DNA from 4 places in the Synechococcus sp. CBW1004 genome. Region 4 is predicted to be linked to each of the others. Evidence: predicted binding sites of a transcription regulator. Region 4 holds the regulator's gene; each other region holds the start of a gene.
The links. The regulator NtcA, encoded in region 4, controls nitrogen genes in cyanobacteria. The targets are predictions, from matches to a motif close to GTANCNNNNGNTAC.

Region 1: the regulator NtcA is predicted to act here: its motif matches at 4,590-4,603, upstream of H8F25_RS16600 (P-II family nitrogen regulator).
Region 2: the regulator NtcA is predicted to act here: its motif matches at 3,418-3,431, upstream of H8F25_RS11100 (aspartate carbamoyltransferase).
Region 3: the regulator NtcA is predicted to act here: its motif matches at 4,601-4,614, upstream of H8F25_RS09700 (circularly permuted type 2 ATP-grasp protein).

Annotation. Positions count from the first base shown of each region.
Region 1 covers NZ_CP060397.1:3,494,919-3,502,450, reverse strand. Annotated here, with positions in the region: gene H8F25_RS16625 (hypothetical protein) at 203-769, shown strand; gene H8F25_RS16620 (23S rRNA (pseudouridine(1915)-N(3))-methyltransferase RlmH) at 917-1,351, shown strand; gene purB (adenylosuccinate lyase) at 1,362-2,657, opposite strand; gene H8F25_RS16610 (hypothetical protein) at 2,722-2,937, opposite strand; gene H8F25_RS16605 (TlyA family RNA methyltransferase) at 3,107-3,970, shown strand; gene H8F25_RS16600 (P-II family nitrogen regulator) at 4,092-4,430, opposite strand; gene queF (preQ(1) synthase) at 4,778-5,224, shown strand; gene H8F25_RS16590 (cytochrome c biogenesis protein ResB) at 5,196-6,593, opposite strand; gene H8F25_RS16585 (cytochrome c biogenesis CcdA family protein) at 6,590-7,336, opposite strand; gene H8F25_RS16580 (FtsW/RodA/SpoVE family cell cycle protein) at 7,361-7,532, opposite strand, start outside.
Region 2 covers NZ_CP060397.1:2,329,400-2,336,931, reverse strand. Annotated here, with positions in the region: gene H8F25_RS11115 (SulP family inorganic anion transporter) at 1-1,592, shown strand, start outside; gene H8F25_RS17985 (hypothetical protein) at 1,655-1,780, shown strand; gene H8F25_RS11110 (urea transporter) at 1,784-3,214, shown strand; gene H8F25_RS11105 (hypothetical protein) at 3,219-3,383, shown strand; gene H8F25_RS11100 (aspartate carbamoyltransferase) at 3,559-4,674, shown strand; gene asnB (asparagine synthase (glutamine-hydrolyzing)) at 4,678-6,741, shown strand; gene H8F25_RS11090 (Zn-dependent hydrolase) at 6,763-7,532, shown strand, end outside.
Region 3 covers NZ_CP060397.1:2,010,983-2,018,514, forward strand. Annotated here, with positions in the region: gene H8F25_RS09675 (urease accessory protein UreD) at 44-1,027, shown strand; gene H8F25_RS09680 (urease subunit gamma) at 1,306-1,608, shown strand; gene H8F25_RS09685 (urease subunit beta) at 1,738-2,055, shown strand; gene ureC (urease subunit alpha) at 2,146-3,858, shown strand; gene H8F25_RS09695 (PilZ domain-containing protein) at 3,928-4,482, opposite strand; gene H8F25_RS09700 (circularly permuted type 2 ATP-grasp protein) at 4,664-6,175, shown strand; gene H8F25_RS09705 (alpha-E domain-containing protein) at 6,169-7,161, shown strand; gene H8F25_RS09710 (transglutaminase family protein) at 7,165-7,532, shown strand, end outside.
Region 4 covers NZ_CP060397.1:2,947,880-2,955,411, forward strand. Annotated here, with positions in the region: gene H8F25_RS13960 (cob(I)yrinic acid a,c-diamide adenosyltransferase) at 97-729, opposite strand; gene rph (ribonuclease PH) at 963-1,784, shown strand; gene ntcA (global nitrogen regulator NtcA) at 2,066-2,806, shown strand; gene H8F25_RS13975 (DUF3084 domain-containing protein) at 2,855-4,111, shown strand; gene H8F25_RS13980 (resolvase) at 4,368-4,868, shown strand; gene H8F25_RS13985 (DUF3146 family protein) at 4,846-5,103, opposite strand; gene pth (aminoacyl-tRNA hydrolase) at 5,109-5,717, opposite strand; gene H8F25_RS13995 (TatA/E family twin arginine-targeting protein translocase) at 5,736-6,035, opposite strand; gene psbH (photosystem II reaction center phosphoprotein PsbH) at 6,064-6,264, opposite strand; gene psbN (photosystem II reaction center protein PsbN) at 6,385-6,531, shown strand; gene H8F25_RS14010 (glycoside hydrolase family 38 C-terminal domain-containing protein) at 6,627-7,532, opposite strand, start outside.

The sequences.
Region 1 (7,532 bases), 550 kb from region 4:
CGCCGCAGAGATCAACAGAGAAAACGAACAGAACTCAGGCCTGTCGACGCGGATGGGCATCAGCCTCAGGGCCTTGGCCGCAGCACCAGCCAGACGAACAGCAGCAGCCCGGTGGTGCTCACCACCGCATAGATGACGTCGGCGTAGGGGGTCCAGGGCATGGCCCGTAGGATCCCACGCCAGTGCGCCGCAATCCCCGCCGATGAAGCTGAACCTGGGCTGCGGCCCGCGGCGCCTGGAGGGCTGGCTCAACATCGACACCGTCGCCAGCTTTGAGCCCGACCGGGTGATCGATCTGGAGCAGACCCCCTGGGATCTACCCACAGACGCCGCCGAAGAAGTGCTGCTCAACCACGTGCTCGAGCACCTGGGGGCCAGCACCGGCACTTTTCTCGGGGTGATGGGCGAGCTGCATCGCGTCTGCCGCGACGGCGCCCTGATCCGCATCAACGTGCCCCATCCGCTGCACGAGCACTACCGCACCGATCCCAGCCACGTACGGCCGATCACGCCCCAGAGCCTCTCGATGTTCTCGCAGGCGGAATGCGACCAGGCCGCGGCGGTCTCCTCGCCGATGACGCCCTGGGCTCACATCCTCGGCGTCGATTTCGAGCTCGACTCAGTCCAGTACGTGGCCGATCCCCGCACCGAGGCGCTGCTGCGGGAGCGGGGTCTGCTGCGCGCCGATGACAGGGCCGAGGACTTCGCCGAGATCTACGCCAACCTGATCGCCGAGATCCGCATCGAGCTGCGGGTGCGCAAAGGCTGAGTCTCTGAATCCGGCCTGACGCGGCGGCACGGAGCCTTGAGCGCTGCGCAGCCCGGCTGCCCCCTGCCGACTTGCCTCGTCCCGACAGCCACAGCCTGAGGAAGGCTTCCCTCGCCGTAGCCTGCGGCGTCTCCGCGCGGGCCCATGATCAATCCCTCCCGGATCCGGATCCTGGCGGTGGGCAAGGTCCGCAAGGGCTGGCTCAGTGAGGGGGTGGCCCTTTATCTCAAGCGTCTGCCGGGCCTGGACGTGGTGGAGCTGCGCGATGGCGGCATGGAGCGGGAGGCCGCGGCGATCGGCGCCGCCCTCCTTCCCCAGGAGCGCCTGGTGGTGCTCAGCGAGGAGGGCCAGACCTTCACCTCCACAGCGTTCGCCAGCGCCCTGGAGGGCTCAGGCTCGGAGCGGCTGGCCTTTGTGATCGGCGGCGCCGATGGCCTCGATCCGGCCCTCAAGGCGCGAGCCAGCTGGCGCCTGAGCCTCTCACCGATGACCTTCCCGCACGACGTGGCCAGGCTTCTGCTGCTCGAGCAGCTCTACCGGGCCCTGTCGATCCAGCAGGGCGGGCCGTATCACCGGGCCTGAGGCCTTCGACTCAGATCCCCAGCCGCTGCCAGATCACATCGAGATTGGCCTGGTGGAGATCGGTGGAGAAGCACTCCGCCAGCTGCTCGGCGCTGAGACGTGAGGTGACATCGGGATCGGCCGCCAGATTGGCGCGGAAGTCGCCGCCGGCGGTGTTCCAGGCCGTATGCGCGTTGCGCTGGACGATGCGATACGCCTCCTCGCGGCTGATGCCGCTCTCCACCAGGGCCAGCAGCACCCGCTGGCTGAACACGACGCCCCCATAGACATTCATGTTGCGCGCCATGTTCTCGGGGTAGACGCCCAGGCCCTTCACCACATCGGTCATCTCACGCAGCATGAAGTGAAGCGTCACCGAGCAGTCGGGCAGCATCATCCGTTCCACCGAGCTGTGGCTGATGTCGCGCTCATGCCAGAGGGCGCAGTTCTCGAGCGCCGCCACCACGTAGCTGCGCAGCACCCGCGCCAGGCCGCTGATGCGTTCGCTGCGGATCGGGTTGCGCTTGTGGGGCATGGCCGAGCTGCCCTTCTGGCCCTTGGCGAAGTTCTCCTCCACCTCCAGCACATCGGTGCGCTGCAGGTTGCGGATCTCGGTGGAGAAGCGCTCCAGTGCTGCGCCCACCAGCGCCAGGGTCTGCACATATTCGGCGTGGCGATCGCGGGAGATCACCTGGGTGCTTGCGGTGTCGGGCACCAGGCCCAGCCTGGAGCAGGCGATCTCCTCGACGCAGGGATCCGTGTTGGCGTAGGTGCCCATCGCACCGGAGATCTGGCCGACACTCACCACCGCTTCGAGCCGCTCCAGCCGCTCGCGGTTGCGCTCCACCTCCGCCAGCCAGCCGGCCACCTTGAAACCGAAGGTGATCGGCTCGCCATGGATCGCGTGGCTGCGGCCGATCATCACGGTGCCCTTGTGGGCACGGGCCAGCTCGCGGATCGCCTCGGCCAGACGGTCGAGCTCGCTGCGCAGCAGCCGCACCGAGGCCTTCATCTGCAGCGCCAGGCCGGTGTCGAGCACATCGGAGCTGGTCATGCCGACGTGGATATAGCGGCCCGCATCACCCACGTGCTCATTGACGTTGGTGAGGAAGGCGATCACGTCGTGGCGCACCTCTGCCTCGATCTCGAGAATGCGCTCCACCGAGAAGGACGCCTTCTCCTTGATCGTCGCCACCGCCTCGGAGGGCACGCGCCCCAGCTCGCAGTTCGCCTCCGTGGCGGCGATCTCCACATCAAGCCAGCTCTGGAACTTCGCCTCCTCACTCCAGATCTGGCCCATCTCGGGCAGGGTGTAGCGCTCGATCAAGGCCGGTGGAAAAGTGTCGTCGATCCCAACCTACGGACTCGCCGATCAGGTCTTCCCCGGAGGCTCAGGCGACGGCGGTGAGCTGGCGGTGGGCCACCTCCCAGTGCACCAGACGGCCCCAGGCCTGCTGCCGCACCCAGCAGCGGCCGCCCCGGCAGCGGATCAGCTGGAAGGGGGGGAGATCCTCAGGCTGGTTGCGGAGCTTGACGAAGGCTCCCGGTTGCAGCAGCTCCAGCACCGTGGACGTTGCCGCAGCGCGGAGCGGCTGTGGAGCAGTCATGCCGTGGCCAGTCGGTTCAGGAGCATGGGCCATCGCGTCTGGTGCGGGAGTGGCGCCATCTTCCGGCGACTTTGGGCAGCGCCGGCGCTCTCTCGGATTTTGTTCGGTTTCGTCTGTGGTTCGATGAAGAACGGAAACGGACTGTGATGCATCGGGGGAGTGGCGGTCCATGGCCCGCAGGCAGCGTCTTGATCTGGAACTGGTGCGGCGCGGCCTGGCCGCCAGCCGCCAACAGGCGCAGCAGCTGATCCGCGCCGGCAAGGTGCGCGGCGGCGATCAGCTGCTCGACAAACCGGGCACGGAGGTCCTGCCCGATCTGGAACTCCATGTGGAGACGCCACCACGCTTCGTCTCCCGCGGCGGCGAGAAGCTGCTGGCGGCACTGGAGGCATGGCCGATCCAGGTGCAGGGGCGGATCTGCCTCGACGGCGGCATCTCCACCGGCGGCTTCAGTGACTGCCTGCTGCAGCACGGCGCCCAGCGCGTCTATGGCATCGACGTCGGCTATGGCCAGACGGCCTGGAGCCTGCGCACCGACCCCCGCGTCGTGCTGCGCGAGCGCACCAACCTCAGGCACCTGCAGCCGGCCGATCTCTATGGCCCGGGCAACCCCTGGCCCGATCTGGCGGTGGCCGATGTGTCCTTCATCTCACTGACCCGGGTGCTGCCGGCGCTCCGGGGCCTGCTGCGCTCAAGAGAACAGTCCGCAGTGCCGGCCGCAGCGGAACCGGAAGCGGTGCTGCTGGTCAAACCGCAGTTCGAAGTGGGTCGTGAGCGGGTCGGGAAAGGGGGCGTCGTGCGCGACCCGCGTGCCCACTGCGACGCGATCCTGACGGTGATCGAAGCGGCCGGACAGCTCACCTGGGCGCCCGCTGGGCTGGTGGCCTCTCCGATCACCGGACCGGCCGGCAACCACGAATACCTGCTCTGGCTGCGAGAGCCTGATGCGCTGGCCGCGGCTGCGGCGCCCCTGCTGACGGAAGCCGAGGTGAACGCCGTTGTGCAGCGCACCATGGCTGGGAAGGGGGGATGAGCGCCGCAACAGGCGAGGCCGCCCAGACGGCATCACCCCTGGAACAGTGTCGACACAACGCGAGAGGAGAGGGCACCTGAATCGCTTCAGGCTCCGTCTCCCCCCCGACCATCGAAGCGCGTCAGATGGCTTCGCTGTCGCGATCGCCAGTGCGGATGCGGATCACGGCATCGATGGCGCTGATGAAGATCTTGCCGTCGCCGATCTCGCCGGTGCGGGCCGCATCCTGGATGGCGGTGACCACGGTGTCGACGCGATCGTCATCGACGACGATCTCGAGCTTGAGCTTCTGCAGGAACTCGACGGTGAACTCGGAGCCGCGGTAGCGCTCCACCTGGCCCTTCTGGCGGCCGAACCCGCGCACCTCGCTCACCGTCATGCCGACGATGCCGGCGTTCACCAGGGCGATCTTGACGTCTTCCAGCTTGAAGGGACGAATGATGGCCTCGATCTTCTTCATGGGTGAGGGGTTGTCTCAGTTGGAGTCTGGAGGGCTGGCAGGAGCAGGGCAAGCCACCCTGAGCACTTCGCGACAGGGAAACGGCGGAATCCCGGCGCCTGAAGTGCGGGCCCGGGTGAACGGGCAGGGTCATTAGGCCCGAGAGCGACGAGAGTCGTCGTAACCGTTGCTACGCAGGAGGCGCCATCGCCGGAGCGGCTCCACCGGAACCGGGAGCCACCCAAAGGCAGCGCCCTGGGCCCTGAGCGACGCTGCATGCGCAGCCGGGCACGCACGGGCACGCCGCCGCCGGCCGGCCCGGACCGATCCAGTACGGTCCGGGAACGATCGATGTGTCTCCAGGGCCCATGGCCACCGCCACCAGTTCCAGCGTCTCCAGCGCCGAGGCCAGCAGCGTCTCCGAGCAGACCCGCACGCCGCTCTACGGCGAGCGGGCCATCGCCGAGGCCCAGCTGATCTGCTTCGACAACCCCCGGCCTGGGCGGGCCTACGAGGTCTCGATCGAGCTGCCGGAATTCACCTGCCTCTGCCCCTTCTCGGGCTATCCCGATTTCGCGGTGCTGCGGCTGCTGTACCAGCCCGGTCCGCGGGTGCTGGAACTGAAGGCGATCAAGCTGTATGTGAACAGCTACCGGGATCGCACCATCTCCCATGAGGAGGTGGTCAACCGCATCCTTGACGACCTGGTCGCGGCCTGCGATCCGGTGTGGATGGAGCTGGTGGCGGACTTCAACCCGCGCGGCAATGTCCACACCGTCGTGCGGGTCAGTCACGGTCAGCGGCAACCCTGCTGAGCAGCTGCGGCAGCTCAGCCGCGAAGGCGGTGAGATTGCGATTGCACAGGCCCGCCACATGCAGGCGAGCAGCCGCGGGCTCACTGATCGCCCAGAGCTGACGGGTGGCCAGCAGGCTCAGTCCGCCCCCCATCAGGGCAATGGCGAAGCCGGCGTAGACCAGCGGCACGCCGGGGTCGCGCTTGAGCAGGATGCCGCTGGCGGGGAGCACCGAAGCCACCCTGATCGGCAGGCCGAGCACCTCCTGCGCCTCGCCCCCAGGCACCAGCTGGGCCACTCGGAGGCCATCCGAACCGAACACCTGAACGGGCCCCTCCTCGCTGGAGAGGGTGAGCAGCACCGGCTCACTGCCATCCGGCCGGGTGGGCATGACCACCCCCCAGACCTGCTCACCCAGCTGGGGAAGGCTCTGCAGGGGAAGCTGCAGCACCGGGCTGCGGCCCAGCTGGACGTTGAGCGCCGCCAGGGCCCAGTCAGCCTGATACAGAGTCATGCCGCGGTGGCGCAGTGGGTGATTGACGCTGATCTCAGCTCGCAGGGCCCTGGGGACCACCTCGCCGCCGTCAGGGACGGAAGAAGGGGAGGGGAGACCTTGATCCGGCTGGGCAGGAGCCGGCACGGCATCCGGCCCTGGCGGGATCAGGCGCAGCTCGGAGCGGAACTGCTCCGGCCGGCCCGCCGGGTCACGCTCGATCGCGAAGGCGTCGAGAGCCACCGTCAGCTGGGTGCGGCCGCGGCTGTCCATCAGCTCAAGCTCACGGCCCGGCGCCAGGAACTGCTCGAGCCGCTGACCCCCGAGAGCGCCCCAGGCGGCGCCCACCATCAGGACGACCAGGCCCGCATGCACCAGCAGCGGGCCGACGCGACCGGCCACGCCACGACGGGCGGCGAGGCGATCGTCCTGGCGGCGGATGCTCCACCCCTGACGGCGCAGCTCCAGATCCAGCCTCTCCAGTGCGGCCTGGGAATCGGCGCAGACCAGCGTCTGGGCGACACTGAGCTTGCTGAGCTGACGCGGTGAGCGGTAGTCGATCCAGCGCAGGGAGGCCGAGAGCGCTGGCCACTGACGCCGCCAGCTGCATAGCAGCAGGGAGAGACCCAGCCAGGCCAGCAGGGCCAGGAACCAGCCGCTGGAATAGACGTGATCCAGTTGCAGCGCCAGCACCCCGTCGCCATGGAGCAGCCCGAGCCAGGGGGCCGGGTCGTAGCGCTGGTGATAGAACCCCTCGCTTTCCTGCTGGGGAATCGCCGTGCCGATGCCGCTGCCGAGAGCGATCAGAAGCAGCAGAGCGATCGCCAGGCGCAGATCGGAGATCAGGCCCAGCAGGCGCTGCAGCGGGCGCCAGGGCTGCGGGGCCGATGCGGTCATGGGATCTGGGCGAGCAGGGTGAGACAACCGGTGGTGAGAAGAACCACACCGCTGAGCGGTGGGATCCATTGCCCGACGCGCCGCAGGCGCAGCAGCGAGGGCAGGATGGCGGCGGCGGTGCCGGCCAGGAGAAGAGGGATCACCTGCCCGGCCCCGAAGCTGATGAGCAGCAGCATGCCCGTCAGAGGCCGGCCGTTCTGGGCGATCCAGGCCAGCAACACCGCGAGCACAGGCGTGGTGCAGGGCGTGGAGGCCAGTCCGAACGCCAGGCCGGCCGCCAGCGGGCCGAGCGGAGCAGGCACAAGACGTCTCCAACGCTCCGGATCGGGACCGGCGGGCAGGGGGATGGGGAGCAAACCGAGCAGGTTCAGGCCCATCAGCACCGCCACGACGGCGACCAGCAGGGGGATCTGACTGGGCAGGCTCCCATACAGGCGTCCAAGCAGAGCGCTGCCTCCGCCCAGCAGCACCAGGGCCGCGACGATGCCGGCGGTGAAGCTGAGGCTGCGCTGCCAGGGCAGTGAGCGAGCCTGCTGAGGCAGGGGGGCGGTGTCGCCCCCGAATCCGGCCAGATAGGCCAGGGTGACAGGCAGCAGCGACAGGGAACAGGGTCCGAGGCTGGTGAGCAGCCCTCCGGTGAAGACCAGGCCCAGGGTGAGCGGTCCGGGGTGGGAGAGGGAGTTCTGGAGCAGCAGTTCACCGCTGCGACCCCAGTCGGCGAGCAGCAGGGCCGGGCTGAACATGGCCGTAGGAAGGCCGACGGTGGATCAGCCTATCGAGGCGGGGACGGAACGCTGCCGGCGGGGCCGGTTCCCCTCGAGGCCGGTGGTCTCCAGGGAACAGCGGATCAGAAGACCGGCCACGAACAGGCTGCTGAGCAGCGAGTTTCCGCCGTAGCTGATCAGCGGCAGCGGCAGACCGGTGGTGGGCATGGCGCCG
Region 2 (7,532 bases), 620 kb from region 4:
CGGGAGGCATCACCACCGCCGTGGTGGCCCTGCCGCTGGCGATGGCCTTCGGCGTCACCTCCGGTGCCGGTGCGATCGCCGGTCTGTGGGGCGCCATTGTGTTGGGCTTTCTAGCTGCGCCACTGGGCGGAACACCGGCGCAGGTGTCAGGCCCCACCGGTCCCATGACCGTGATCATGGCGGGCATCATCACCACCATGGTGGCGCGCTACGGACCGGCTTCGGGCCTGGCGATGGCGTTCACCGTGGCCTTGGTGGCAGGCCTGCTGCAGGTGGTGTTCGGCCTGCTGCGGCTCGGTCAGTACATCGTTCAGATTCCCTACTCGGTGATCTCCGGCTTCATGTCGGGCATCGGCGTGATCGTGGTGCTGCTGCAGCTGCCCGTGCTGCTGGGGCTGGAACTGCGGGGCTCGATTCCGCAGATCCTGGCGGCTCTGCCGCAGCAGGTCGGCTCCATCAATCCTGTGGCGCTGCTGGTCGGCGCCTCGAGCTTCGCCGTTGTGCGCTGGACGCCGAAGCGATGGAGCCATTGGCTGCCGGCACCACTGCTGGCGCTGATCCTGATCAGCATCCTCAGCCTGCTGCTGCCGCAGGACGCCGTGACCAGGCTCGGGGCGATTCCGCAGGGCTGGCCCCACCTGCAGTGGCCCCAGCTGCGCCTGGACGACCTGCGCCTGATCGGTGGCTATGCCATCACCCTGGCTGTGCTCGGGTCGATCGATTCCCTGCTCACCTCGTTGGTGGCTGACAACATCACCCGCACCCAGCACCACTCCAATCGCGAACTGATCGGCCAGGGCATCGGCAACATGGCCGCCGCTCTGGTGGGTGGCCTGCCCGGAGCGGGCGCCACGATGCGCACGGTGACCAACGTGCAGGCCGGAGGCCGCACGCCCCTCTCGGGCATGGTGCATGCTGCCGCGTTGCTGATGGTCACCCTGGGCGCCGGACCGCTGGCCTCGCTGGTGCCACTGGCGGTGTTGGGGGGAATCCTGCTCCATGTGGGGCTCGAGATCATCGACTGGCCCTTCCTGCACAGAGCTCCGAAGGTGTCCTGGAAGGCCACGGGGTTGATGTGGCTGGTGCTGCTGCTCACCGTTTTCTGGGATCTCGTGACCGCCGTCGTGATCGGCGTCTCGATCGCCAACATCATCACCATCAAAGATCAGGCCGACGCGCTCCAGCAGGCGACACAACGACTGGCAGGGGGCGATGATCTCAGCACCCTGAGCCCCCAGGAACAGCAGCTGCTGGAGCAGGCGGGTTCATCGGCGGCGCTGCTGCGGCTCGAAGGGCCGCTCAGCTTCGGCGCCAGCCGCTACCTGACCCAGCTGCTCAGCGACAGCACCGCCTACAGCTGCCTGGTGCTTGATCTGAGCGCTGTCAGCCATCTGGGAGTCACCGCATCACTGGCCATCGATGCGTTGTGCCGTGACGCGGCCAAACAGGGGCGGCGCGTGCTGATCGCCGTGCCCCAGGCGCGGTTCCGTGACCGACTCAACCGCTTCGGGGTGTCGCGCTACGGATCAGCACAACTGCTGCCCAGCCGCGCGGCGGCGATCGCCCAGCTCGACGCGGCGCGGGTAACGTGAGTTGACGCCCCTGACGGCTCTGGTCAAGGTGACAAGGAGCCCCACCTGAACCCGCGACGCCTATGGATGCCCTGCAGCAAGCATTGCTGATCTTTGCCGTGGGCGCGGTGGTGACCGCCTCCACCACGGCCATGATCGTGCGAGGCCATCTGCAGTGGCGCGGCCGCGATCCCTGGGAGCAGCACTGAGACATGGACAGTGGGGTTGTGACACCGCTGCTGTCGCCCGGCATCGCCTGGGCACTGGTGGTGGTCTTCGCCGTGCTCTGGATCGCCCTTGGTGTGGCCTGGGGACGGGGCGGCAAGGGCGACGCCGACGACTACATGCTCGCCGGCCGCAACATCGGCCTGGCCCTCAGCACCGCCACGCTGATGGCGTCGTGGGTGACCGGCAACACCACCCTGCTGGCCCCCGAATTCGGCTACCGCAATGGCCTCTGGGGGATGTTCAGCTATGCCCTGGCCGGCCTGGGCTTGATCCTGTTCGCACCCCTGGCGATCCGCATCAAAAGGCTGATGCCCCACGGGCGCACCAGCGGCGACTTCATTCGCCTGCGCTACGGCCGCGCCGCCTGGTGGGTGTTCATGGCGATCACCGCGGTTTACACCCTGGGCTTTCTGATGACCCAGGCCATGGGCGCCGGGATCCTGCTGGAGGCGCTTTCGGGCTTTGATTACCGGCTCGGCATGGTGGTGGTGATCGGCGTGTCCACCGTTTACACGCTCTATGGCGGCATGCGTGCGGTGGTGGGTACCGACTTCATCCAGTCGCTGCTGATCATGGGGTTGCTGGTGGTGGTGGCGGTGCTGGCGTTCCAGCGCTTTCCGCTCGAGCTGGTGCACAGCAGCCTCAGTGCGAGCCATCCCGATCGGCTCAACCTGCTGCTGCCGGCGGGCCTGCTGATCGCCTGGAACTCTGCGCTGTTTTCGATGGGCGAGGTGTTTCACAACAACATCTGGTGGTCGCGGGTGTTCTCCAGCCGCGCCTCGGTGGTCGTCAACGCCTTCGTCCTGGGCGGCCTGGCCTGGATGACCGTGCCGATCGTGACGGGCTCGCTCGGCCTGGTGGCCCTGGCGCAGAACCTTGCGCTGCCCCAGGTGAACATGGTGTTCCCGGTGATGGCCTCACAGCTGCTGGGCGCCGGCGGCGCCGCGCTGGTGTTTGTGGTGGTGTTCGCCTCTCTGACCTCGACACTCGATTCGCTGCTGGCCTCCACCGCCGATCTGGTCGCCGAGGATGTGGTGTTCAAACTGCTCAACCCGCAGCTGAGCGATGCCCAGCTGCGCCAGGCCACCAAGCTGGTGGTGGTGGGGCTCGGCCTGCTCACCCTGGTGCTGTCGTGGCCGCGGCTCGATTCGCTGGCCTCGGTGCTGTTTTTCACCGGCGCCCTGGTGGCCTCGACCGTGTGGCCTGTGGCCTATGGGCTCTACTGGTCACAGGCCAACCGCCACGCCGCCATCGCGGCCATGCTGGCGGGCAGCGCCGTGGGGCTGGTGGCCTATGTGCAGATCGCCCCGTACTGCGCCGCCTTGTTTTCAACCGCGGTCTCGGCGCTGGTGATGGCCGTGGGCAGCAGCCTCAGGCCCGAGCGCTTCCAGTGGCACCTTCTCAGGGAGGCCTGACCCGATGCTTCACGGCCTGGCACCGACCGTGTTGGCGAGCACCAGCTGGATGGCCAGTCTGCAGCTGCTGCGTCTGGTGGTTTACGGCAGCCTTGCCGCTCTGGCGCTGGCCGTGGTGGTGCTGCTGTTGATCTGGTGGCACGAATGGCGCTCAGGCAAAGCCTGGTGAGGCGGCCATGCCGGGAAAGTCAGGCCATTACTCTGTATCAACCGCTACCAAATCAGGTCAAATTTGAAGATTCGCTTGCGATCCGTGCAAGGCGGAAGCACGTTCATGCATGGTGTTAAAAACGCAGAAGTGCAGCGCAACACGCTTCGCTGCCCTGGTTGTAGCCCTCGCATTCATGGTGATCCTGACACCCGAAAAGCATGCCGATCCAGCCGCCTCGATCCGGTTTCGCCCCCTCGGCCCTGACACCTACGGCGCCACCCAGCCCCAGGCGCTGCTGAGCAACATCCAGGAAGACGGCGAAGCCCTGCACGACCTGGCGGATCAGCATGTGGTGTCAATCCGGCCATTTCGCGCCGAAACCCTGCTGCAGCTGTTCCGGCTGGCGGCCAAGTTCGAGAGCAATCCCAAGCGCTACATCACCCACAACACACCCCTCAAAGGCAAGATTCTGATCAACGCCTTCTACGAGCCCAGCACGCGCACGCGCCTTTCCTTTGACAGTGCCTGGCACCGCCTGGGCGGGGATTCCATCAACATCACCGACCGCAGCAGCACCGGCATCGCCAAGGGCGAATCGCTCACCGATGTCGCCCACATGTTCAACAACTATGGCGACTGTGTGGTGCTGCGCGACAACCATGCTGAAGCCGTCTACGAGATGACGGAGGCGCTGCGCATCCCGATCATCAATGCGGGCAATGGGATCGACCAGCACCCCACCCAGGCGATGGCCGACCTGTTCACCCTGCTCAAATGGAGACCGAGCCTCGCGAACACCAACGTTCCCGCCAGCTCCAGGATCCGCATCGGCATCGTGGGCATTCCCAATCGCATGCGCACGGTGAGATCGCTGCTGCACATCCTCGCCAAGTTCCCCCAGATCGTCGACGAGCTGGTGATCATCCACGACGCAGCGACGCACCCCTCAGATGATCTGTTCGATCCAGGGCAGCTAGAGGAGCTGCAACAGGCGGGGCTGACGCTGCGGCTGAGCACCAATCTGCATCGCGAGATTCCTGAGCTCGATGTGATCTACATCAATGCCATCGCCTGGGTTGGTGACAGCTATGAAGTACACGGCAGCTGCTTTCGCCTGACGCGCGATCTTCCCTACAAAGCCGACGCCATCGTTCTGCATCCCCTCGCCCGTGGCCCGGAACTGAGCACCTGCATGGACGACACGCCGCACAACTGGTATTTCAGCCAGGCTCGTGGAGCCGTATTCCTGCGCATGGCGCTGCTGACCTGCCTGGTGAACCGCACCGACCGCGTCATGGATGTGATCTGAAGCATGTGCGGAATCGGCGGCATCTTTCACAACAACCCTGCGGAGGCGGTGGATCCGCAGCTGCTGGTGAACATGGCCGCGATTCAGGTGCACCGCGGCCCCGATGGTTTCGGTGTGCGCGGCATCGACGATGCCGGCGTGGGCTTCTGCCATGCCCGCCTCTCGATCATTGATCTCAACGAGAACCGCGCCCGCCAACCGTTCATCAGCGGCGATGGCCAGCTGCTGATGGCGCACAACGGCGAGTTCTACGACTTTCAGCGCATCCGCGCCGACCTGACCGCCCGCGGCATGCGCTTCACCAGCAAGAGCGACTCCGAAATCCTGCTGCGGCTCTACCAGCAGCAGGGCCTCGAGAGCACCCTGCCGCAACTGCGGGGCGAGTTCGCCTTCGCCCTCTACGACCGCAGCGAGGACTGTCTTTACCTGGTGCGCGATCGCTTCGGCATCAAGCCCCAGTACTGGTGCCTGACGCCGCAGGGGTTGGTGTTTGGCTCGGAACTGAAGGTGTTGTTTGCCCACCCGGCCGTGGAGCGGCGCTTCACCTCCGAAGGCCTGTTCCACCAGCTGATGCAGACCATGGTGCCCGGCAGCACGGCCTTCGCCGGCATTCAGCAGGTGCGACCCGGCCATGTGCTCAAGGTGCAGCGGCGCGACGGGCAGCTCGAGGTCTCGCAATGGTGTTACTGGGATCTCAACTTCCCGCGTGAGCACGAGCGCGACCGCAGCCTGGGCGAAGCGCACCACATTGCCGCGATCCGTGAGGCGCTGCTCGAGGCGGTCGAACTGCGAATGGTGGCCGATGTACCCGTGGGCTGCTACCTCTCCGGCGGCATCGACAGCTGCTCGATCCTGGGGCTGGCTGCCGCCGTGAGTCAGACCCCGGTCAAGGCCTTCACGATCGGCTTCGATGACGCCCGCTACGACGAGACGCCGATCGCCCGGGAGATGGCCGATGCCACCGGCGCCGAGCAGGATGTGCTGCGCCTCAGCGGCGAGCAGCTCTACGGCTGGATGGAGCGCACGCTCTGGCACACCGAACGCACCATCTACAACACCCTGGCGGTGGCGAAGTTCCTGATGAGTCGCCACGTCAACGATGTCGACTACAAGGTGGTGATGACGGGCGAGGGCTCCGATGAGCTGTTCGGCGGCTATCCCGCCTTCCGCCGCGACATGTACCTGCACGGCCTCGACGACCTGCCCGAGGAGGAACGCCGCAGCTGCCAGCAGCTGCTGGATCAGTCGAACGCCCTGGTGCAGGGCGCCATGCTGGCGGCGGATCAGATCGATGATCCCGATCTCACCGCCGTGGTGGGCTTCACGCCAAGCTGCCTGCAGCCCTGGTTGGCCTGCGCACCGCTGGTGCCGGAGCTCCTGGCCGACGAGCATCGGACGGCCCTGGAGGGCTATTCACCCGGCAGGGCAATCGCCGCCGAGCTCAACCCCGAACAGCTGGAGGGGCGCCACGCGCTCGATCGCGCCCAGTACGTGTGGATCAAGACCATGCTCGAGGGGCAGATCCTCACCTGGGGCGGCGACCGGGTGGACATGGCCAACTCGATGGAGGCTCGCCCTGCCTTTCTCGATCATCACCTCGCCGAAGTGGCGGTGCAGGTGCCGCCGGAGCTGCGCATCAAGGGCAAAACAGAGAAATATGTGCTGCGCGAGGCCATGGCGGGCCTGCTGCCGGAGGTGCTCTACAAGCGCGAGAAATTTGCCTTCATGGCGCCACCGGCCCACACCGAGCCGAAGAAATGGCAGCAGATGAAGGAGCTGGCCGACACCCACCTCAACCCCGAGGCCATCGCCGCTGCGGGGCTGCTCAGCGCCGAGGGGGTGAACCGTCTGTTCGCACGCCACGATGACCCCGCCACCTCCGATGCCGAACGGGTGCAGTTGGATGCGGTCATCAACCACCTGCTGGGCGTGCAGATGCTGCACCGCCTGTTCATCGCCACCGACATCCCGGCCAAGGCCAGGGCGATGGCCGATGCGCTGGGCTGGCACCCTGAAGTGTCATCGTCACTACAGGAGAGCGCTCGGCGACCGGAGATTCTCTGTTGAGCTTTCTGAGGTCATCACCGCTTGTCTCTGGCGTCCCCCGTCGCGCCACGTCTTCAGCCCAATGGGCTCCGCCTGCTGGCGGCGCTTGAGGCGATGGCTGAAGTGGGCGCCCAGCCCGACGGCAGCATCTGCAGGCGTGGCTTCAGCCCTGAAGACCGGCAGGGCCGTGAACTGCTCGGCAGCTGGCTGCTGCAGGCCGGGCTCACGGCGCGGGTGGATTCCGCCGGCAACCTGATCGCGCGCCGCGAAGGATCCGAGCCCCACCTGCCGGCCCTGGTCACGGGCTCCCACCTCGACACGGTGCCCACGGGGGGCCGCTACGACGGCGCCCTGGGGGTGATCGCCGGGCTGGAAGTGCTGCGCTGCCTGCAGGACTGTGAGCACCAGCTGCGCCACCCGTTGGAACTGGTGGTGTTCGCCGATGAGGAATCGACGATGGTGGGCTGCAAGGGCATGACCGGTGCCGCCAGCGCCGATCCGGACGCCTACACCACCAGCAACGGCGAATCGATTGAGCGCAACCTGGCCCATCTGGGTGGCGATTGGGCCCATCTGGCCGAGGCCCGCCGCAGCGACGGCGAAATTGCCGCCTTTCTGGAGCTGCACGTGGAGCAGGGCGGTGTGTTGGAGCAGCGCCAGCACACGATCGGTGTGGTGGAGGGCGTGGTGGGGCAGCGGCGGTTCACGATCCGCGTGCAGGGGCAGGCCAACCACGCCGGCACCACCCCCATGCACGACCGCCAGGATGCCCTGGTGGCCGCCTCCCAGGTGGTGCTGGCGGTGCAACAGCT
Region 3 (7,532 bases), 940 kb from region 4:
GGGTCACTGTGTCACGGTCGCCGGGACCGGAGCTGCACCGACGATGACGCTGTCCGCCCCCTCTGGATCCGGGCCTGTCCCGTCCGTCCCGACCGCGGCCCAGGCCCCCTGGCACGGTCGTCTGTGGCTGCGCTTCGAGGCAGGCGCCGAGGGCACCGTGCATCAGGGCGGCAGCACGGCGCCCCTGCGCCTGCAGCGCGGTTTCCGACGCGCCGGCGGCCGCTGTGAACTGCCGATCCTGCACACCGCCGGCGGCCTGGTGGGCGGCGACCGGCTCAGCCTCGAGGTGGAGCTGGCCCCGGGCAGCAGCGCCCTGCTCACCAGCGTCGCCGCCCAGAAGGTGTACGGCAGCATCGGCCGCAGCCACCGGGCGCCCGCCGGCCTCTGGGCGGCCCAGGACGTACGGATGACCCTGGCGGAAGGGGCCGATCTCGAGTGGTTGCCCCAGGAGCTGGTGCTCTATGCCGATGGTCTGTACAGCCAGCGGCTGCGGGTGGAGCTGGCACCCGGCGCCAGCTGGCTGGGGGCCGAGGTGGTGCGGCTCGGACGCACCGCCGCCGGGGAGCAGCTCGGTGAGGGGCGCTGGCGCTCCGCTCTGGAGGTGGTGCGCCCTGGCCCTGATGGGCCTCGCTGGGAGCTGGTGGACCGGCTCGAGCTGGCCGATGCCGCCCTGCGGGATGGGCACGGCATGGGGGGCGAGCCGGTGTTCGGTTCGTTGGTGTGGGCGGCGCCGCAGCCGCTGGCGGCAGGAGCACTGGCGGAGCTGCTCGCCGAGGGGCGGCGGGCCCGCGTCGGCCTCGTGGGAGAGATGGAGTGCGGCGGGCTGGATCAGGGGGTGGTGGCCCGCTACCGCGGCCCCTCCACCACCGCCGCTCGCACCTGGTTCACCCGGCTCTGGGCCGCCATCCGGAGCGCTCGGGGTCTGAGCGCTCCGGAGCTGCCGCGCTGCTGGCCCTTTCAGGAGGAGCCCCTGGTGCTTCAGCCGCCTGCGGCGGAGCGGCAGGCTTCAGGCGGGGGGCATCCCTGACCAGAGTCGCTTGTTGCGGCAGGGTGCGGCCCGTTCTCACGGCCGGTGGCCATCGGAGCGGCGCTCCGATAGGAATGGCTCTCCCCGAACGGGCAGAACCGGGAGACGCTGCCAGAGTGAGGGCACCGCGTTTCGGCCCCCGGCGGCCGCGGGCGCGCTGCGGTTCCGTCGTCGCCGTGATCCATGGCCCTGACCCCGCCCGTCCCCCTGCGATCGCGGCCGGGCTCCCCTCCTGCAGTCTCCCTCCTGAAGCCACGCGCCCCTGAAGCCCTGCTCCGATGCATCTGACCCCTCAGGAAAAGGACAAGCTCCTGATCGTCACCGCCGCCCTTCTGGCGGAGCGCCGTCTCAACCGGGGTCTGAAGCTGAACCATCCCGAGGCCGTCGCCTGGCTCAGCTTTCTGGTGCTGGAGGGGGCCCGTGACGGTCGCAGCGTCGCCGAGCTGATGGCCGAGGGCACCACCTGGCTGCGGCGCGATCAGGTGATGGAGGGCGTTCCCGAGCTGATCCCCGAGGTGCAGATCGAAGCGGTCTTCCCCGACGGCACCAAGCTCGTGACCCTGCACGATCCGATCCGCTGAGCGGCTGCCATCGCGATGCAGCAGCAGCGCCGTCGCTTCCCCGGCGGCAGGACCCTCTCCCCTCCCGGCCCGGTTCTGCCTCTCCCCACGCTCACGTCCCCTGTCCGTCCCCCCTCACCCCCGCCACCGATGCCTCCCCTGATCCCCGGCGAACTGCTTCCGGAACCCGGCGAGCTCGAGCTCAACGCCGGCCGGCCTGTCACGGTGCTGACGGTGGCCAACAGCGGCGACCGGCCGGTGCAGGTGGGCTCCCACTTCCACTTCCACGAAGCCAACGACGCCCTGCGCTTCGATCGCGACGCGGCGCGGGGCCTGCGGCTCGACATCCCGGCCGGCACCGCCATCCGTTTCGAGCCCGGCGACAGCCGTGAGGTGCGCCTGGTGCCCTACGCGGGCGATCGTCGCGTGTTCGGCTTCAACGGCCTGGTGAACGGCCCGCTCGACTGAGTTCCGTGCGGGTCGAATGTGCCCGATGCCCGCTCCGCCGTTCCCTCCCATCCGCTTCATCCCCAGGCTCCTGCTCCGCACGCACCCGCCATGCCCTACCGCATCAGCCGCCGCGCCTACGCCGAGACCTACGGCCCCACCACCGGCGACCGGCTGCGCCTGGCCGACACGGAGCTGATCCTGGAGGTGGAGAAGGACTTCACCACCTACGGCGATGAGGTGAAGTTCGGCGGCGGCAAGGTGATCCGCGACGGCATGGGCCAGGCCCAGACGCCCCGCAGCCAGGGCGCCGTGGACACGGTGATCACCAATGCCCTGATCCTCGACTGGTGGGGGATCGTCAAGGCCGACATCGGTCTGAAGGACGGCCGCATCGTGGCGATCGGCAAGGCCGGCAACCCCGACATCCAGGACGGCGTCACCATCGTTGTGGGGCCCGGCACCGAGGCGATCGCCGGTGAGGGGCACATCGTCACCGCCGGCGGCATCGACACCCACATTCACTTCATCTGCCCGCAGCAGGTGGAGACGGCGCTGGCCAGCGGGGTCACCACCATGCTCGGCGGCGGCACCGGTCCGGCCACGGGCTCCAACGCCACCACCTGCACCCCCGGGGCCTTCCACATGGCCCGCATGCTGCAGGCGGCCGAGGGCCTGCCGGTGAACCTGGGCTTCTTCGGCAAAGGGAACGCCAGCACCCCCGAGGCGCTCGAGGAACAGATCCGCGCCGGGGCGATCACCCTCAAGCTCCACGAAGACTGGGGCACGACCCCCGCCGCGATCGACTGCTGCCTGTCGGTGGCGGATCGCTTCGACATCCAGGTGGCGATCCACACCGACACGCTCAACGAGGCGGGCTTCGTCGAGGACACGATCCGCGCCATCGGCGGCCGCACCATCCACACCTTCCACACCGAAGGCGCCGGCGGCGGCCATGCCCCGGACATCATCCGCGTCTGCGGTGAGGCCAATGTGCTGCCGAGCAGCACCAATCCGACGCGCCCTTACACCCGCAACACGCTCGAGGAGCACCTCGACATGCTGATGGTGTGCCATCACCTCGATCCCCGCATTCCGGAGGACGTGGCCTTCGCCGAATCGCGCATCCGCCGCGAGACGATCGCCGCCGAGGACATCCTCCATGACATCGGCGCCTTCTCGCTGATCGCCAGCGATTCCCAGGCCATGGGGAGGGTGGGTGAGGTGATCACCCGCACCTTCCAGACCGCCCACAAGATGAAGGTGCAGCGCGGCCCCCTGGCGGAGGATTCCAGCCGCAACGACAACACCCGCCTGAAGCGCTACATCGCCAAGGTGACGATCAACCCGGCGATCGTGCATGGCATCGACAGCCAGGTGGGCTCGATCGAGGTGGGCAAGCTGGCCGACCTGGTGCTGTGGAAGCCGGGCTTCTTCGGGGTCAAGCCCGAACTGGTGCTCAAGGGCGGTTCGATCGTGTGGGCGCAGATGGGCGATGCCAACGCCTCGATTCCCACCCCGGGGCCGGTCCATGGCCGGCCGATGTTCGCCGCCTTCGGCGCCGCCCTGGCCCCCAGCTGTCTCACCTTCGTCAGCCAGGCGGCCCTCGAGGAGGATCTGCCGCGCCAGCTGGGCCTGAAGCGCCCCTGTGTGCCGGTGGTCAACACCCGCGGCGGCATCGGCAAGGCCAGCATGAAGAACAACAGCGCCCTACCCCGGGTGGAGGTCGACCCCCAGACCTACGAGGTGTTCGCCGACGGCGAGCTGCTCACCTGCGAACCGGCGGAGGTGCTGCCGATGGCGCAGCGCTATTTCCTGCTCTGAGTGCCAAGGTCCGGGTGAGATCAGGCGGGGCGTTGAGAGTCCTGGCCTCGGGCCGGGTCGCCCGGGCCGTCATTCGTTGGCCCAGGTTTCCGTGTTGGGGTCGCGGCGCACGGTGCGGCGCTCCAGCTCCAGCCGCGGCACCCGGGGCAGCAGCTCCAGGAAGGCCAGGCCCAGGGTCGTGAACGCTATCGAGCTGCGGCACCAGCGCATCACGCTCTCCAGCCGCAGCTGGCCGAAGTCGGGGTGGCAGCGCACATCCATCTGCAGATGCTGCTCGGCAGGCAGCTGCATGGGGCCGGACACCATCAGGCAGAGGCCGCCGCGGCTGATGTCGAGGATGTCGGCCAGGAACCAGCGCCCCTGTGGCTGGCCGCCGGCATCAAGCAGGCGCAGGGCGATCGGGCGGCTGGCCTGCACCGGGTAGCGCTCCAGCCGCCGGTGCTCCTGTCCCAGCCATTCGCCGCGGTCGGGGGGCGCCAGCAGCACACAGGGATCGCTGGCCGCCGGGGGCGCCGTCTGGGGCGGGGAATCCGCGGATGACGGCGGCTCCGGATTCGCGTCGAGACGCCCCGCCAGCCAGGCCCTGGCTTCGGCGTCGCCGCTGCTGGGCTGGGGCTCGACCATGACTGCTCCCACTGCCCCCATTGTGCCCCGATTCTGGCCGGTGAGCTCGTCGTTGCCCGATCAGAGGGGCGGCCTGTGACCTGAGCTCCGATCGGCCCTGGCCTGACGCCCTCAACCTGTAGCAACAGGCACCGGGCGGGCCGCTGCCGCGCTGCAGGATCGCGCCAACGGCAGCCCGTTCATGTTCACGCATTATCGGCCCAACCACGGGTACGACGAGTACTTCAGCTCCGTCGATCAGCCCCGCGCCTCGCTGCGTCCCCTGCTCTCCTCGCTCGGGCAGATGGGCCTCGCCCAGCTCAACCAGAACCACGCTGCCGCCGCCATGCTGCTCAAGCGGCTGGGGGCCACCTTCCGGCTCAATGACTCCGGCAGCAAGGGAGTGGAGCGGATTCTTCCCTTCGACCCCCTGCCACGCCTGATCGGTGCAGCGGAGTGGCAACGGTTGGAGAAGGGGCTGATCCAGCGCCTGGAGGCCATCGACCGGTTTCTGGCCGATGTCTACGGCGAGGGGCGGATCATGGCCGATGGCGTCGTGCCCCGCGAGGACGTCGAGAGCTCCCACGGCTGGCGACCCCAGATGCAGGGAGTGACGCCGCCGCTGGGGCGCTGGTGCCACATCTCCGGACTGGATCTGGTGCGCGATGGTGAGGGCACCTGGCGGGTGCTGGAGGACAACCTGCGCTGCCCCTCGGGGGTGGCCTATTTCCTCGAGAACCGGCGGGTGATGAAGCGCATCTTCCCCAGCCTGTTCGCCGGCCGCACCGTGCAGCCGATCGACAACTACGCCTCGCAGCTGCTGCAGACCCTGCGCGAACTCGCCCCCTGGACCGACACACCGAAGGTGGTGCTGCTCACGCCGGGGGTGTTCAACAGCGCCTACTTCGAGCACAGCTACCTGGCCCAGCAGATGGGCATCCCCCTGGTGGAGGGTCGCGATCTGGTCTGTGAGGGGGATCGGGTGTGGATCCGCAGCACCAGCGGCCTGGAGCCGGTGGATGTCATCTACCGCCGCATCGACGATGACTTCCTCGACCCTGATGTGTTCCGCTCGGATTCACTGCTCGGGGTGCGCGGGCTGATGTCCTGCCTGCGGGCCGGTCGGGTGGCGATCGCGAATGCGCCCGGCACCGGCGTGGCCGACGACAAGCTCATCTATGCCTATGTGCCGCAGATGATCCGCTATTACCTCGATGAGGAGCCGATCATCGAGAACGTGCCCACCTACCTCTGCTCCCGCCCGGATGATCGCGCCTATGTGCTCGAGAATCTGCCCAATCTGGTGGTGAAGGCCGTGGCTGAAGCCGGCGGTTACGGCATGCTCATCGGCCCCCACGCCAGCCGCGAGCAGATCAGTGAATTCGCCGCCAAGATCGAGGCCGATCCGCGCAACTACATCGCTCAGCCGACGCTGGAGCTCTCCACCGTTCCCTCGCTGAGTGAAGGAGAGATCTATCCCTGCCATGTCGATCTGCGCCCCTATGTGCTGCGGGGCAAGGGGGCCTGGGTCACCCCCGGAGGGCTGACGCGGGTGGCGCTGCGGCGCGGCTCGCTGGTGGTGAACTCCTCCCAGGGAGGCGGCTGCAAGGACACCTGGATCATCGATGATCGCAGCGAACCGGGTCGTGATCCAGCCGGCCAGAGCCAGAGCTCCGCTGCCGGGGCCTTCGGCCTGGAGGTGTCCTCATGCTGAGCCGCGTCGCCGATTCGCTCTACTGGATCAATCGCTATCTCGAGCGCGCCGAGAACATCTCCCGCTTCGTCGAGGTGAGCGAGGCGATGGCGCTCGACTGCCCGCCCGGCAGTGCCGAACCCTGGCTGCCGCTGATCGATGCCAGCGGCGACCGGGAGCTGTTCGATCGCCTCTGCCCCCGGGGCACTCCTGAGGATGTGGTGCAGTTTCTGGTGCGCGATGAGCGCAACCCCAGCAGTGTCGTCAACTGCATCGCCATCGCCCGCGAGAACGCTCGCCAGATCCGCGATGTGATCACCACCGAGATGTGGGAGCAGATCAACGCCGTCTACTGGAACCTGCAGGAGGACAGCTTCTGGCATCAGCCGCCCCAGGAGCAGCTGCGCGAGATCCGGCGCGCCTGCCAGCTCTTCTACGGCATCACCGATGCCACCCTCAGCCGCGATCTCTCCTGGCAGTTCAGCCGGCTCGGGCGGCTGCTGGAGCGGGCCGACAAGACGACCCGCATCCTCGACGTGAAGTACTTCCTGCTGCTGCCCAGCCCCGAGGAGGTGGGCGGCGTGCTCGATGAACTGCAGTGGATCGCCCTGCTGCGCACCGCCGGTGCCTATCAGATGTTCCGCCAGTCGCAGCAGCGGGCGATCGCTCCCGAGCCGGTGGCAGCCTTCCTTCTGCTCGATCCGATCTTCCCCCGCTCCGTGCGCTACTGCCTCGAGCGGATCAGCGAGACGCTGCGCATCATCCGCGGCAGCTCGGTGCCGGGTTGCCCGGACGACCTGGAATGCCTGATGGGCCTGGTGCTGGCACGCTGGAGCTACACCCGCATCGAGGAGCTGATCGCCACCGGTCTGCACGAGGCGATCGACATCCTGCAGCAGGATCTCAACCGCCTGCATGACCTGATCGAGCAGCGCTATTTCATCGCTGCCAGCCCCGCGGCCCCCACACCCCGCGTCGCCGTCAGTCTCCAGCTTTCCCGGTCCTAGGCCATGCGCGCTCGCGTTCAACACACCCTCACCTATCGCTACAGCACGCCGGTGCTGCTGGGGCCGCATCGCTTCTGCCTCAAGCCCCGCGGTCATGGTTTTCAGCGCCTGCTCGACTTCCGGCTGACGATCAGCCCCCAGCCCTCCTGGCTCTATCCGCTCGTCGCCGCCAGCGGTGATGAGATCCTGCGGGCCCGCTTCTTCGGCAGCACCGACCACTTCGAGGTGCGCGCCATCAGCGAGGTGGAGACCCAGTGGCCGCCCGATCTGCTCCAGTGCCTGGAGGATCGGGAACCGGCCCTCCCCTATCCGGTGGGCCAGCTCAACAGCGACCTCGCCGGCTCCCTGCAGGGCTGGCTGCCCAATGGCCA
Region 4 (7,532 bases):
GTGTGAGGGACGCCGGTCGCCGCCCCTCTGCCATAGGCGTGGGGATCACCCTAGAGGGCTGTTCCGGTGTCGACCCGCCGGAGGGGAACCTGTTGCTCAGGCGCAGCGGCGCAGCTGGGTGACCTGATCGGCCATCGCCATCAGTTCGGCGGGCATCGCCGGTCCGGTGATGATCACATCGAGATGGGCGGGACGCCGCTCCAGGCTGGCCGTGACCTCAGCGGCCTCGAGGTAGCCCAGCTGGATCGCCAGGCCCAGTTCGTCGAGCACCAGCAGGTCGATGCTGCCCTCCACCAGCCGCTCGCGGCTGTAGCTCCAGACCTCCTGCACCGCTTCGAGGGCCGCGGTCGCCGCCTCCCTGTCGCCGGCCTGATCCAGGGGCTCCTCGATGCAGAGGGGCGTGGCCGGCCGCAGCCATTGCAGGCGTCCGCAGAGGCTGAGGCTGCCGGCCACCCCCTGTTCCACACCTCCCCGCAGGAACTGGCTCACCAGCACGCGGCTGCCCAGGCCGGCCGTGCGCAGGGCCTGGCTGAACACCGCCGCCATGCTGCCGCGGAACGGCGCGGTGTGGATCTGCAGCAGACCCTCGGGCTGGGGCACCAGCTGCACGGGCGTCGGCGTCGGCAGACCGGTGAGCCGGGGTGCTCCGCTGCCCTGGTTGTGCACCTCGCCGCGGCCGTGACCGGAGGGGCGGGAGGGCTGACGGTGGGCAGGGAGGCTGACGGTCATTCGGGGAAGCGGTCGGAGCCTGGGGCAGGCGGCCGTGGGTGGGTCCTGTGCCGGGAGGGCCGCGGGCGCCGAAGCGTCCCCGGCGGGCGGCTGGCTGCGCCGCGCCGGGGAGAGCGGCCGGGGTGCCGCTGAACCTGAATGTAGCGGCAGGGACAGGCTCTGCACACCACCGGTGGCGCAAACAGACGTACCACCGCGGCGGCCTAGCCTGCCTGCAGCCGCCCCGTCTGTCCTTGATCCCGTCCGTTCCGCCGGTCTCGCCGCCCTGGCCTGAATCCAGCAGCGACGTCGCAGGCGAGGGGCCTGCCACCACGGCCGAGGCCCCCGGTCCACGCCGGGACGGCCGTGCTGCCGATGACCAGCGGCCGGTGCGCATCGTCTGGGATCCGATGGGGTTCGCGCTCAGCTCGCTGACGATCGAGACCGGCCGCACCCGGGTGCTCTGCAGCGTGTGTCTGGAGGAGGATCTGCCCCGTTGGCGGCGGGGCTCCGGCAGCGGCTGGCTCAGCGCCGAATACCGGCTGCTGCCGGCCTCCACCCCCAGCCGCCAGCCGCGCGAGCTGATGAAGCTCTCCGGTCGCACCCAGGAGATCCAGCGCCTGATCGGCCGCAGCCTGCGGGCCAGCCTCGATCTCGCGGCCCTCGGAGAGCGAAGCCTCCTGGTGGACTGCGACGTGCTCCAGGCCGACGCCGGCACCCGCACCGCCGCGATCACGGGCGCCTGGCTGGCGGTGGCCGCCGCGCTCGAGCGTCTGCAGCGCCGGGGCGTGCTCAGCGCCTCCCCCCTGCGTCAGCAGGTGGCCGCCATCTCGGTGGGGTTGGTCGAGGGCCAGCCCCTGCTGGATCTGGACTACAGCGAGGACAGCCGCGCCGACGTGGATCTCAACGTGGTGATGGACGGAGAGCAGCGTCTGCTGGAGATCCAGGGCACCGCGGAGGGCGCCCCGTTCAGCCGAGGCCAGCTCGACGCCCTGCTGGATCTGGCCGGTGTCGGCATCGCCCGGCTGCAGGAGCTGCAGCGCCGGGCGCTCACCGAGGCGGCGCCGGCTGCCTGAGGCGGGCATACCCCCTCCCCAGGCCCCGGAGGCCCTGGCGCCCGGGATTCACCTGTCGGGTCACTGCCGGTGGCCGGCATCGAGGCTGGTGCCCGGCACTCCCGTCGCCAGAGCCAGGAGGGCGCGTCGGCAGCAGGCGTTCAGGTGGCCTGCGCCGTCCTGGCTGGCGCTTCCACCGTCGTGCGGGTTGTCGCCGCTGCTGCCTCGGCGGCAAACCGTGTGGGTTGCTACAAGGCATGGGCGGAACGATCCGTAGCTTCCGATCACTTCAAGCCCTGCCGATGGTCGGCGCCACCCGCGGGTTCAGCCGCTACGCCAATACTCCTTCCACGGGCACCCCTGGGGCCGGTCTCACCGCCCCCGGCGCGCCGCCTCCGAGCACCACCCTCGCGGAGGTGATCCGCTCCCTTGCGGGCAGCAGTGTCGAATCGGTGGAGCGGGGCAAGACGATCTTCTTCCCCGGTGATCCCGCTGAGCGGGTCTACCTGTTGCGTCGTGGCGCCGTCCGCCTGTCGCGCGTCTACGAATCGGGCGAGGAGATCACTGTGGCTCTGCTGCGTGAGAACAGTCTGTTCGGAGTGTTATCGCTGCTCACCGGCCAGCGATCGGATCGCTTCTATCACGCGATCGCCTTCACGCGGGTCGAGATGATCACCGCTCCCGCCACCTCGGTGCGGCGCGCCATCGAGCAGGACGCCAGCGTCGGCCTGCTGCTGCTGCAGGGCCTCTCCTCGCGCATCCTGCAGACCGAAACGATGATCGAGACGCTCACCCACCGCGACATGAGTTCGCGGCTGGTGAGCTTCCTGTTGGTGCTCTGCCGCGATTTCGGCGTCCCGAGCAGCGAGGGCATCACCATTGATCTGCGCCTCTCCCACCAGGCCATCGCCGAGGCGATCGGCTCCACCCGCGTCACGATCACCCGCCTGCTGGGAGATCTGCGCAACGAGGGCCTGCTGCAGATCGACCGCAAGAAGATCACAGTGTTCGACCCCATCGCTCTGGCGAAACGGTTCAGCTGAAGCCCCTCCGGGGCCGGCAGGGATACTGGGGCGTTCCTGGAGGAGGGTGTGTCCGGCTGGCTGCTGATCCTGGCGTTGCTCGTGCTGGGCGGTGTCCTCTCCACCCTCGGCGACAGGCTGGGCAGCACGGTGGGCAAGGCCCGGCTCAGCCTCCTGGGGCTGCGGCCGAAGAACACCGCCGTCGTGATCACCGCTCTCACCGGCGCCCTGATCAGTGCCGTCTCGCTCGGGCTGATGCTGCTGGTGAGCGAGCGGCTGCGGGTGGGGCTGTTCGAGCTCGACCAGCTGCAGGAGCGTCTGCATCAGAGCCGCATGGCCCTCGAGCGCAGCAGTGCGGACCTGCGCCGCAGTCAGGCGGAGCTCTCACGCGCCGAGCAGGGGCGCCGCCAGGCTGTGAGCGGTCGTCAGCAGGCCCTGGCCAGCCAGCGGAGCGCCGAGCGGCAGCTCGCCCAGGCCACCAGTCGCGTGGCCAGCCTGCGCCAGGAGCTGCAGCCCCTGCAGCGCCAGCGGGCACGTCTGGAGAGCGAGCGCAGCCGCCTCAGCCGTGAGGTGCGCGGCCGCGACGCCGAGATCCGCCGCAATGAGGCCGAGCTGCAGCGGGTGCGCCAGCGCATCGCCGCCGGTGAGCAGGAGCTCAAGCAGCTCGAGAACAATGTCATCGCCCTGCGGCGCGGCGATGTCGTCATCGCCAGCGGTCAGCCCCTGGCGACAGCGAAGGTCCGCCTGGAGCGGGCCGGTCAGGCCCGCGAGGTGATCGACGCGCTGCTCCAGCAGGCCAACCTCGTCGCCTTCCAGCGGCTGCTGCCTGGGCAGAAGCCGGATCGCCAGATCCTGCTGGTGCCCCGCAACGACATCAACCGGCTCTCGTCGCTGCTGGCCCAGCGCGGCACCTGGGTGGTGAGCATCCTCTCCGCCAGCAATGTGCTGCGCGGGGAACAGCGGGTGCTCGCCTTCGCCGAGCTGCGCCCCAACCGTCAGGTGACGCGCCAGGGCGAGGTGCTCGCCCGCACCACCCTCGACGGCGATGAGCGTGGGGCGGAGCTGGTGCGCAGCCGCCTCAACCTGCTGCTGGCCGCCGCCTTCGCCAAGGTGCAGCGCCAGGGGACCCTGGTGGATGGCCTTCAGTTCGATGTGAACGACTTCAACGAGCTGGGCCGTGCGCTGGCCGAACGCCCCGTCGGCCAGGAGGCCAACCTCGAGGCCGTGGCCCGCGTGGATGCGGACACCCCGGATCCGATCGTCGTCGAGCTGCGCTGGGTGGGGCTTCGTGCCGGGGGTGACGGCAGGCCTCAGCGATCGCAGTGACCGTCTGGCGGCGGGTCGCGGCCGCTGGCGTGGCCGTGACAACGCTCCGGGCGGCGCACACTCGGGTGGCTTCGCGCTCGCCCGTGGCAATGGCTTGTGGGGGCGTGTGCCTGCGGTGGAGGTGCCCTGCGGACTCGGATGGTCGATGCAGGTCAGCGGCTGCCGCTGCCCCACGGGACAGTCAGGATCGATCCGTGTGCCGCGGCCCCCAGGGTGGCGGGTCTGCCGTCCTTCGTTGCGTCGCCAGCTCAGGCTCATGGTTCCCGCCGCCTTCACTCCCCGCCGCGATCCCGGCGCCGCGATCCCCTCCGAGGGGCCGCTGGCCGGCCTGGATCCTGGACGCAGCAAGTGCGGTCTGGTGCTGAGCGATCCGCAACGCCGCCGTATCCGTGTGGCCCGGGTGCTGCCGCCGGAGGCGGCCTGGCAGGAGCTGCAGCGCTGGCGAAGGCAGGACGGGCTGGTGGCGGTGGTGCTCGGGGATGGCACCGGTTCGCAGGCCTGGCAGGCGCGCCTGACCCCGTTGCTGCCGGTCTGTCTGGTGGAGGAACGGGGCACGACGCTGGCCGCCCGAGAACGCTTCTGGCAGCTCGAACCGCCTCGGGGCTGGCGTCGCCTGCTGCCGGCGGGGCTGCGGCAGCCCCCGCGCGACTGGGATGACGTGGTGGCCCAACTGCTGCTGGAGCGGTATCTGGGCCATCCGCTCGAGCGTTGCGAGGCTGATGGGCTGCCTCCGATCAGAACTTCGCCCGCACGGTGAAGGCGTAGTCGCCACCGGGTTCGAGCTGATAGTCGGCGCGCAGCAGGAAGCGAAGCAGGGCGTCCTGGATCAGGGCCCGCCCCAGCGAGGGCTCCACGCGCAGCTCGCCCCGGTCAAAGGCCCAGCAGAAGCTCCACTGGAACCCGCCGGCGATCACCTCTCCCTCCAGCACCGCCGGGCGGAAGCTGCGGCGCAGCACGCGCAGCTGGGCATGGGTGGTCGGCAGCCGGGCCATGCCCTTCAGGATGCCTGCTCGCTGATCCGGAAACCGTTCAGCCGGTTGCCGGCCCGCTCGAGGCCCTGACGGCGGATCAGATCCACGCCCGTGAGCACCTCGTCGAGCACCTGATCCAGGATCGGCCGCTCCTCGGCGTTGAACCGTCCCAGCACGTGGGACACGGTGCGCTCGCGCCGCTGGCTGGGGTCTCCGGCCGGGGCACCGATGCCGATCCGCAGCCGTGCGAAGGCCTCCGTCCCCAGATGGGCGATGGTGCTGCGCAGACCGTTGTGGCCCCCGGCACTGCCCGAGGCCCGCAGGCGCAACCGGCCGAAGGGCAGATCCATGTCGTCGACGATCACCAGGAGCTGCTGGGGGGTGAGGCCGAACCAGTCGAGAGCGGCACGGATCGAGCGGCCGCTGTCGTTCATGTAGGTCTGGGGCTTGAGCAGTCGCACACGCCGGGCGCCGCTGCCGACGTCGGCGAGCAGCCCATGCAGCCGGCCCTGCTGGCGGTAGCTGCCACGTTCGTGCTCCACGAGACGATCGAGGGCGAGAAAGCCGACGTTGTGGCGGGTGTCGCTATAGCGATCGCCGGGATTCCCCAGGCCGACGAGCAGTTGCAGATCCAAGCGTGGCCAGACAGGAGCTCAGCTGGCTGAGGCGCCGCTGGGGGACGAGGCTTCGGTCGCTGCCGAGTTGGCGACGGTGGCTGTCCCGACTTCGGCGGCAGCGGTTGTGGTGGCGGCTGCCTGCGACTGAGAGGACTCCGGCGTGGCGTCCAGAGCGGTGCGGAACTGCTCTTCGAAACCCTGGGAGGCGGACTGGAGGCCCTTGAGGGTGCGTCCCAGGGTCTTGCCCAGTTCGGGCAGGCGCTTGGGGCCGAACACAAGCAGAGCGATGGCGGCGATCACCGCCATTTCCGGCAGGCCGATACCGAAGACGTTCATGGGAGAGAGGGTGCCGCCGCGGGCGGAATCAGCCGATGCCGTTCCAGTTGACGTTGATGCCTTCGAGAAGCAGCGACTTGTTGTACAGCTGCAGGATCACCAACAGGAACACCAGGAACAGCGCCATGAACACGCCCATCACCGGGGTGGTGCCCCAGCCCGGGACCACCTTGCCGTACTCGGAGTTCAGCGGACGCAGGATGTCTCCCAGGCGGGTGCGTTGAGCCATGGCCGATCGAAGCTCTCAGGCTGGAGGTCGTGGCCGGTAGTGTACGAGCCTCGGCGGCCCCTTCGTTGGGCCTGTCGAGAGTTGTGACGCTCCCGCTGCCTTTCCCCCCCCCCGTACCCCATGGATCCCTCCAGCACCTCTCCGGCCCTGTCCGTGGCGATTGCGGTGCTGGTGGTGCTGCTGGCTCTGACCGGTTTCGGGATCTACACCGCCTTCGGGCCCCCGTCGCGGGGTCTCACCGACCCCTTCGACGACCACGACGACTGAAGCTGGCTTCAGGCCCTGCCTGCTCCAGGGCGCCAAAGCGGTCGGGGTTCTGTATCAGGTCTCCCCTGCCCACTCCGCTCCAGGGCTGGCTGTGGTCAGGCTTCTGGCTCACAGACGATCCGCCAGCAGCAGAGCTCCCACGGGCGGATGAGCAGCGGATCAGCGCCGGTCGGCTCCGGCGTCGGCTGATCCAGTGCGTCGACCCGCTGCAGCACCCGCCAGGGAGCGGGCAGCCGCAGCCGGTGACGGCAGGGGCCCTCGTTCTGCACGGTGAGGATCAGCGCCGCCGGTTCCTCCTGCGGCTGCGAGAGCAGCGCCATGGGCTCCACCCCGGCCATCGGCCCGGCTGCACGCAGGCCCACGAGGCGCAGGTCGGCCTCCAACGCCGGGAATCCCGGCCAGGCGCCTCGCCGGCGTGACGTAAGCGCTGGTTGCATCGACGCCTCGGGTCTTGGCGGGGGCACGGACGCTGCCTGCGCCCCGGCGCTCCTGGTTCTGCAGGCTGTCTTGGCCTCCGTGCTCTGCTCGGCCGTGCGCTCCTCCGGAGGGTGGGCCGGTCGCAGCCACAGCGGCTCGCGCAGTCGCCTCGCCTCCTTGGGCACCCCGGCCTGTCTCCAGCCGCCCGAAGCGGGCATCAGGGCCAGGCGCTGGCGCTGCCAGCCGTTGTCGGCGCCCGGATCAGGCCAGGTGGGAGCCCGCAGCAGGGAAACCGTCAGCCGCTCCGCTCCAGCCGAGACCCCCTGAGGACCATCGAGCAGCACCGCCAGCTCCGGGGCGGCGATCCAGCTCAGGGCCGTGACCTCCCAGCGGGCCTGCTCCCGCGGTGTGCGCGGCTCCGCCGGGCGCTCGAGCACGCCACCGGTGCAATCCGCCGCCCAGCGGGGCTGGGGGGCCGCCAGGGGAATCTCCAGCTGCAGCAGCTCATGGCGCTGCCGCCACCGCACGCTCAGCATCAGTTCGAGGGCGGGGCTGCCCGCCAGCAGGCGCAGGCTCAGCCGCAG